DNA from 3 places in the Nocardia sp. NPDC003482 genome. Region 3 is predicted to be linked to each of the others. Evidence: riboswitches for the same ligand, from Rfam matches in the RefSeq annotation. Region 3 holds a riboswitch; each other region holds the start of a gene.
The links. Region 3 has a riboswitch for S-adenosylmethionine ahead of ACWDSJ_RS13415 (rhodanese-like domain-containing protein). Riboswitches for the same ligand answer to the same signal wherever they lie in the genome.
Positions count from the first base shown of each region.

Region 1: it holds a riboswitch for S-adenosylmethionine, as region 3 does, so the genes downstream of both, ACWDSJ_RS27460 (aminotransferase class V-fold PLP-dependent enzyme) here and ACWDSJ_RS13415 (rhodanese-like domain-containing protein) in region 3, are expected to answer to the same signal.
Region 2: it holds a riboswitch for S-adenosylmethionine, as region 3 does, so the genes downstream of both, ACWDSJ_RS05035 (amino acid ABC transporter permease) here and ACWDSJ_RS13415 (rhodanese-like domain-containing protein) in region 3, are expected to answer to the same signal.

Region 1 is NZ_JBSFPI010000019.1:126,209-128,401, forward strand. Features, by position in the region: gene ACWDSJ_RS27450 (flavin reductase family protein) at 1-432, shown strand, start outside; gene ACWDSJ_RS27455 (LysE family translocator) at 434-958, opposite strand; SAM riboswitch class IV at 1,009-1,122, shown strand; gene ACWDSJ_RS27460 (aminotransferase class V-fold PLP-dependent enzyme) at 1,171-2,193, shown strand, end outside.
Region 2 is NZ_JBSFPI010000002.1:398,393-400,585, forward strand. Features, by position in the region: gene ACWDSJ_RS05030 (SDR family oxidoreductase) at 1-595, opposite strand, end outside; SAM riboswitch class I at 743-836, shown strand; gene ACWDSJ_RS05035 (amino acid ABC transporter permease) at 849-1,784, shown strand; gene ACWDSJ_RS05040 (amino acid ABC transporter ATP-binding protein) at 1,781-2,193, shown strand, end outside.
Region 3 is NZ_JBSFPI010000007.1:226,191-228,383, forward strand. Features, by position in the region: gene ACWDSJ_RS13405 (FAD-dependent oxidoreductase) at 1-314, opposite strand, end outside; gene ACWDSJ_RS13410 (Rv0361 family membrane protein) at 542-976, shown strand; SAM riboswitch class IV at 1,011-1,125, shown strand; gene ACWDSJ_RS13415 (rhodanese-like domain-containing protein) at 1,187-1,603, shown strand; gene ACWDSJ_RS13420 (O-succinylhomoserine sulfhydrylase) at 1,600-2,193, shown strand, end outside.

The DNA of each region.
Region 1 (2,193 bases), on a different contig from region 3:
ACCATCGGGGCGGCCACCGGCCCGGTCGGCTTCACCTCCAGCTCCTTCGCGTCGCTGTCGCTGCAACCGCCGCTCATCTCGTTCAATATCGCGCACACCTCCTCCAGCCTCGCCGCCATGCTCGCGGCCGATTCGGTGGTCGTGCACTTCCTCGGCGAACATCAGCACGCGCTGGCGCGGCGGTTCTCGCGCGCGGCGGAGGAACGCTTCGCCGACACCTCGCTGTGGTCGACCCTCGAGACCGGCGAGCCGGTGCTGCACGACACCCCGATCTGGGTGCGGGCCACCGTGCAGCAAACCATCCCGATCGGCGATCACACGCTCGTCGTCGGGTTGGTGACCCGGGTGTACGACAACACCGACGACAATCCGGTCGGCGCGCCGCTGGTGTACTACCAGGGCGCCTACCACCGGCCCGCCGAGCTGGAGTGACTCAGGCCGCCGAGGCCACCGTCCCGATGCCCAGGGCGGCCAGCACCCCGGCGCTGAGCCGTTCGAGCCGATCGCGCACCCGCTCCCGGCGCAGCAGGCCCGCGAGCCGGGCGGCGGCCAGCGCCAGCAACACCATTTCGATTGCGGCGACGGCGGATTCGATCGTCGACAGCAAGCCCGCGGCGAACGCCGACCGCGCCGTCACCGACCGCGGCGCCTCGGCCGCGGTCGCGGTGTTCGCCCGCCGCCGCGCGAGCAGCGTGCGAATCCCCAAGTACACCAGGTAGATTCCGCCGATCACCTTCACCACCCGATAGGTCGTCGCCGACTGCTCGAGCAGCGCCGCCACGCCCGCCGCGACCACGATCGCCCAGCCGATGCCGCCCAGCGCGGAACCGATGCCGGACGCGATCGCCGGTCGTCGTCCCGCCAGCGCGTACCGCAGCACCAGGAACGTATCCGGTCCCGGCGTCACCGACAGCAGCACACACAGCCCGACGAATCCGAGCAGCACCGACACACTCATCGGTCCATTCTTGACAGCCCGGCCCTCGATCTGCCAGCCTTTTCCACCAAGGTCATGAGTGCCAGCGCGAAGCCCCGGCTTGCTGGCCGGCAACCCTCCTCCGCGGTGGGGTGCTCCGGGTGACGACCGGGCCGTAGCCCGACCGGGCGCGGCAAGCGCGGACTCCGATCACCGATCCCCCCGGAGTCCCTGAGCCGAAGGGATTTTCTTCGATGACCGCCGTACTCGAACAGACCCGCACCGCCCTCGCCCGCGTCTCCGGATGTGATCTGCGAGTTCCGTTGGTGCAGGGCGGAACTCGCGCATACGCCAATTTCGACTACGCCGCCAGCGCCCCCGCCCTCGAACGGGTCACCGACCGGATCGCCGAACTGCTGCCCTACTACGCCAGCGTGCACCGCGGCGCGGGGTACGCCTCCCGGATCTCCACCGACTGCTACGAGGCCGCCCGCGGTTCGGTGTCGCGCTTCCTGAACAGCGCCGACGATCAGGTCGTGGTGTTCACCCGCAACACCACCGACGCGCTGAACCTGCTGGCCGCGTGCGTGCCCGGCGACACCGTGGTGCTCGACATCGAGCACCACGCCAACCTCCTGCCCTGGACCCGCCGCGGCCGCCGCGTGGTGCCCGCCGCCGACACCGTGGAGGAGACCATCCGCCGCGTCGTGGCCGAGCTGTGCGCCAAACCCGCGGCGCTGCTGGCGGTCACGGGCGCGTCGAACGTCACCGGCGAGGTGCTGCCGCTGGATCGGCTGGCCGCCGTCGCGCATCAGTGCGGCGCGCGGCTGCTCGTCGACGCCGCGCAGCTGGCCCCGCATCGGCGAATCGACCTGTGCGCCACCGGCATCGACTACCTGGCGTTCTCGGGCCACAAGCTGTACGCGCCGTTCGGCGCGGGCGTGCTGGTGGGCCGCCGCGACTGGCTCGACGCCGCCCCGCCGTATCTGGCCGGGGGCGGCGCGGTCACCGAGGTGGGCGTCGACGAGGTCGCCTGGGCGCCCGCACCGCAACGGCACGAGGCGGGTTCGCCGAACGTGCTCGGCGTCGCCGCCCTCGCCGCCGCCTGCGACGCGCTCGCCGCGCTCGACGAGCGAGCGGTGCTCGAGCACGAACGCGAACTCACCGAGCGCCTGCGCGCGGGCCTGAAAGCCGTTGCGGGCGTTCGGTTCCTGCGCATCTGGCCGGACAGCCCCGACAGCGTGGGCATCGTCGCGTTCACCGTCGACGGCTTCGAA
Region 2 (2,193 bases), on a different contig from region 3:
GCACGGTCTCGACCAGCGGGGTGCGCACCGCGCCCGGCACGACCAGGCTCACCCCGATGTCGTGCCGTTCCAGATCGAAGCGCAGCACCTCCGAGATCCCGCGCAGCCCGAATTTGGCCGCGCTGTAGGCCGCGTGCCAGGGCAGTGCGAGCAGGCCCGCCGCCGAGGACACGTTCACCAGATGCCCGCCCCGCCCGGCGCGCACCATCGGCGGCACGAACGCCTCGATGATGTGGATGGGCCCCATCAGATTCACCTCGACCATGGACCGCCAGTGCCGGTGTTCGAGGTTCTCCACCGTGCCCCAGGCGGAGATGCCCGCGATGTTCATGACCACGTCGAGGCTGCCGTGCTCGGCGTGCACCCGGTCCGCCCAGGCCGAGACGGCCGCGTGGTCGGTGATGTCCATCGGGTGGGCGTCGAGGACCTCGCCGCCGGAGGCGCGGATCAGCTCGACCGTCTCGGCGAGGCCGTCGGCGGCGATGTCGGTGAGCAGCACGCGCGCGCCCGCCCGCGCGGCGGCCACGGCCGTGGCCCGGCCGATGCCGCTGGCCGCCCCCGTGACGAGGCATTTCCGATCGGTCAGATCCCTCATGAACTCCCCTGGACGATGTGGAACCACACAGTTTTCCACACCCTAGCTATTACGAACATTGTTGTACACAGCGAGCGCTGCCAACAGTTCGACTCACGCTGATCGGGACGGCAGACACCCACCGCGTTCGTCCGTTAATTTCGAATCCACCCATCCAGAGCGGTTGAGAGACCTGGCTCGACGAGACCGCAGCAACCCCCCGGGAGCCGGGTGCGGGTGCTACCGCCAGGACCGATGGAGGATCGCGATTCCCATGACCACAGTGGCCGCTGTCGACTCCGTCCCCGACACCACCGAGGACGCCCTGCCGGTCGTGCGCACGCGACACCCCTGGCGCTGGCTGGTGGGCGCGGTCGCGCTGGTGCTGGTCGCCCAGTTCGCGCACGGGCTGATCACCAATCCCGGTTGGGACTGGTCCACGTTCGCCCGCTACTTCACCGCGCCGTCGGTGCTCGCGGCGCTGCGGCTGACCGTGGAGCTCACCTTCTGGGGCACGCTGTTCGGCTTCCTGCTCGGCATCTGGCTGGCCGTGGCGCGGCTGTCGAAAATCCCTGTGCTGCAGGTCATCGCGTGGGTGTACGTGTGGGCGTTCCGTTCCATCCCGCTGATCGTGCAGCTGTTGTTCTGGTTCAACATCGCCTATCTGTACAAGCGGATGTCGATCGGGATCCCGTTCGGCCCGGCGTTCTTCAGCTTCGACGTCAACGGCGTCCTCAGCGGATTCACCGCCGCCGTGATCGGGCTGGCGTTGCACCAGGCGGCCTACTCGGCCGAAATCATCCGCGCCGGAATCATTTCCGTGGATCCGGGCCAGCTGGAGGCGGCCAAATCGCTGGGCCTGCCGTGGCGGCGGCAGTTCTTCACCATCGTCGCCCCGCAGGCCATGCGCGGCATCCTGCCCAACGCGGCCAACGAGGTGATCAGCCTGTTCAAGGGCACCTCGATCGTGTCGGTGATGGCCATCGCGGAGCTGTTCTACCAGGTGCAGGTCGTCTACGGCCGCAACGGCCGGGTGGTGCCGCTGCTGATGGTGGCGACGGTCTGGTACATCGTGCTCACCAGCGTGCTGAGCGTCGCGCAGTACTACATCGAGCGCCACTTCGCCAAGGGCAGCCAACGCGAGCTGCCGCGCACGCCGTGGCAGCGGGTGCGCGCCAAGATCACCGAGATCACGGGGGAACGCCGGTGAGCGAGTACACGGTCGAATTACGCGGCGTGCGTAAACGTTTCGGGTCCGAGGAGGTGCTGCGCGGGATCGATCTCGCGGTGCGGCCCGGCGAGGTGACGGCGATCCTGGGCCCGTCGGGTTCGGGGAAGTCGACGCTGCTGCGGGTGGTCAATCACCTCGAGAAGGTCGACGCGGGCACGGTGCGGGTGGCCGGGGAGATGGTCGGCTACCGCCGCAAGGGCGCGAAACTGCACGAGCTGAGCGAGCGCGAGATCCTGCGGCAGCGGGCGCGCATCGGCTTCGTGTTCCAGAACTTCAATCTGTTCCCGCATCTGACGGTGCTGGAAAACGTTGCGCTGGCGCCGGTTTCGACGCAGCGGCGGCGCCGGTCCGAGGTCGAGGCCGAGGCGCTGGAACTGCTCGACCGGGT
Region 3 (2,193 bases):
GAGAAGATCACCGCGTCGTAGAACCGGCGCAACTCCTCGAGGGTGATGTCGCTGCCGTAGTCGATGTTGCCCAGCAGCCGCACCTGCTCCTTGTCGAGCACCTTGTGCAGGGCGGTGATGATCCCCTTGATTCGCGGGTGGTCCGGCGCCACGCCGTAGCGGATCAGCCCGAACGGCGCGGGCATCCGTTCGAACAGGTCGATGCTCACCTCGGCGTCGGACTTCATCAACGCGTCGGCGGCGTAGATTCCGGCCGGTCCGGCGCCCACGATCGCGATGCGCAGTGGGCGGTTCGCTGCACTGTGTTCGGTCATATCTACGCGCACCCTCTGGTCGAGAACTCTGTCGTCATGTCTTAGCCGTCTTTCTTAGCTTAGGCTAAGTTGACGTGCGGTCCGGGATCCTGCCCCTGCGTCCCCGGCGTTGCTGCCTCGGGGTTCCAGCGATTCTATCGGTGGCAGCTATGGCCGATATTCCCGGTCCGCGTCGGGTAATTCGAGTGTGATTCCGGACACTGGGGGCGACCGGCGATGATGGGCGCATGACCGATGCCGTCGAGCCGACTCCGATCGACCAGCGCGAGACCACTCGCTCGCCGGTCCCGTTCATCGCCGCGGCCGTGCTCGCGGTGCTGGTGATCGTCGGCATCGTGCTGCTGGCCGTGCTGCGCCCGGCTGAGAACAATGTCACAGATTCCGACCGGGTCGCGATCGCGGCGCGCAATTTCGCGACCGCGCAAGCGGATTCGGACGCGAAACGCCGGGCCACCACGGCCTGCGCCGAATTCGACGCCGCCAAGTCGCCGCTCGGACCGGACGCGGTGGGCAAGCACGTGGAGATCGCGGGCGTGCGCGACACCGTCATCGACGGCGACCGCGCGCGGGCCACGGTGACCAGCCGCGTCGACGGCCGGGAGCGGACCGTGACCTGGAACCTGGTCCGCGCGGGCGATCATTGGCTCGTCTGCAACGTTTGACATGCGACCCGCTGACCAGGCACTCTGCTTCGGAGGTCATGAGCGCCAGCGCCAAGCCCCGGCTCGCTGGCCGGCAACCCTCCTCCGCGGTGGGGTGCTCCGGGTGACGACCTGGCACGCGTCGAATCCCGGCGCGGCAAGCGTGGATTCTCGAGGAGGTTCGATTCGGATGAACGAGCAGAGTCGCCGCTGTCCCGGTGAGGCACGATCATGAGCTACGCGGGTGACATCGATCCGCAGCAGGCGTGGGACCTGTTGCGCGACAACGCGAACGCGGTTCTCGTCGATGTACGCACCGACGCCGAATGGCGGTTCGTCGGCGTACCCGACACCAGCGGAATCGACCGGCCGACGGCCCTGATCGAATGGGTCGACGGAACCGGTTCGCGCAATCCGCGTTTCGTCGATCAGCTGAAGCAGGTGCTCGGCGATCGCCCCGACGACGCCCCGGTGATCTTCCTGTGCCGCTCGGGCCAGCGATCCATCGGCGCGGCCGAGGCGGCCACCGCCGCGGGCTTCACCCCTGCCTACAACGTGCTCGAGGGCTTCGAGGGACCGCTCGACGCGAACGGCCATCGCGGCGGCGCGGGCTGGCGCGCCCGCGGCCTGCCCTGGAGGCAGTCGTGATCAGCGGCGGGGCGTTCGACCGTCCCCTGCCCGAGGGCGTCGGCCCGGCGACGATCAGCGTGCGCGGCGGGCTGCGCCGCTCCGGATTCGAGGAGACCGCCGAGGCGCTGTACCTGTCCTCCGGCTTCGTCTACGAGAGCGCCGAGGCGGCCGAGGCCGCGTTCACCGGCGATATCGAGCACTTCGTCTACTCGCGCTACGGCAACCCCACTGTCGCCATGTTCGAGGAGCGGATGCGGCAGATCGAGGGCGCCGAGGCGTGTTTCGCGACCGCCAGCGGGATGGCCGCGGTCTTCGTCGCGCTCGGCGCGCTGCTGGGCAACGGCGATCGCCTCGTCGCCGCGCGCAGCCTGTTCGGCTCGTGCTTCGTGGTCTGCAACGAGATCCTGCCGCGCTGGGGCGTGGAGACGGTGTTCGTGGACGGCGAGGACATCGCGCAGTGGGAGGAGGCGCTGTCGAAGCCCACGCGGGCGGTGTTCTTCGAGACGCCCTCCAATCCCATGCAGACCCTCGTCGACGTGCGCCGGGTCGCCGACCTCGCGCACGCCGCGGGCGCGAAGGTGGTGCTGGACAACGTCTTCGCCACCCCG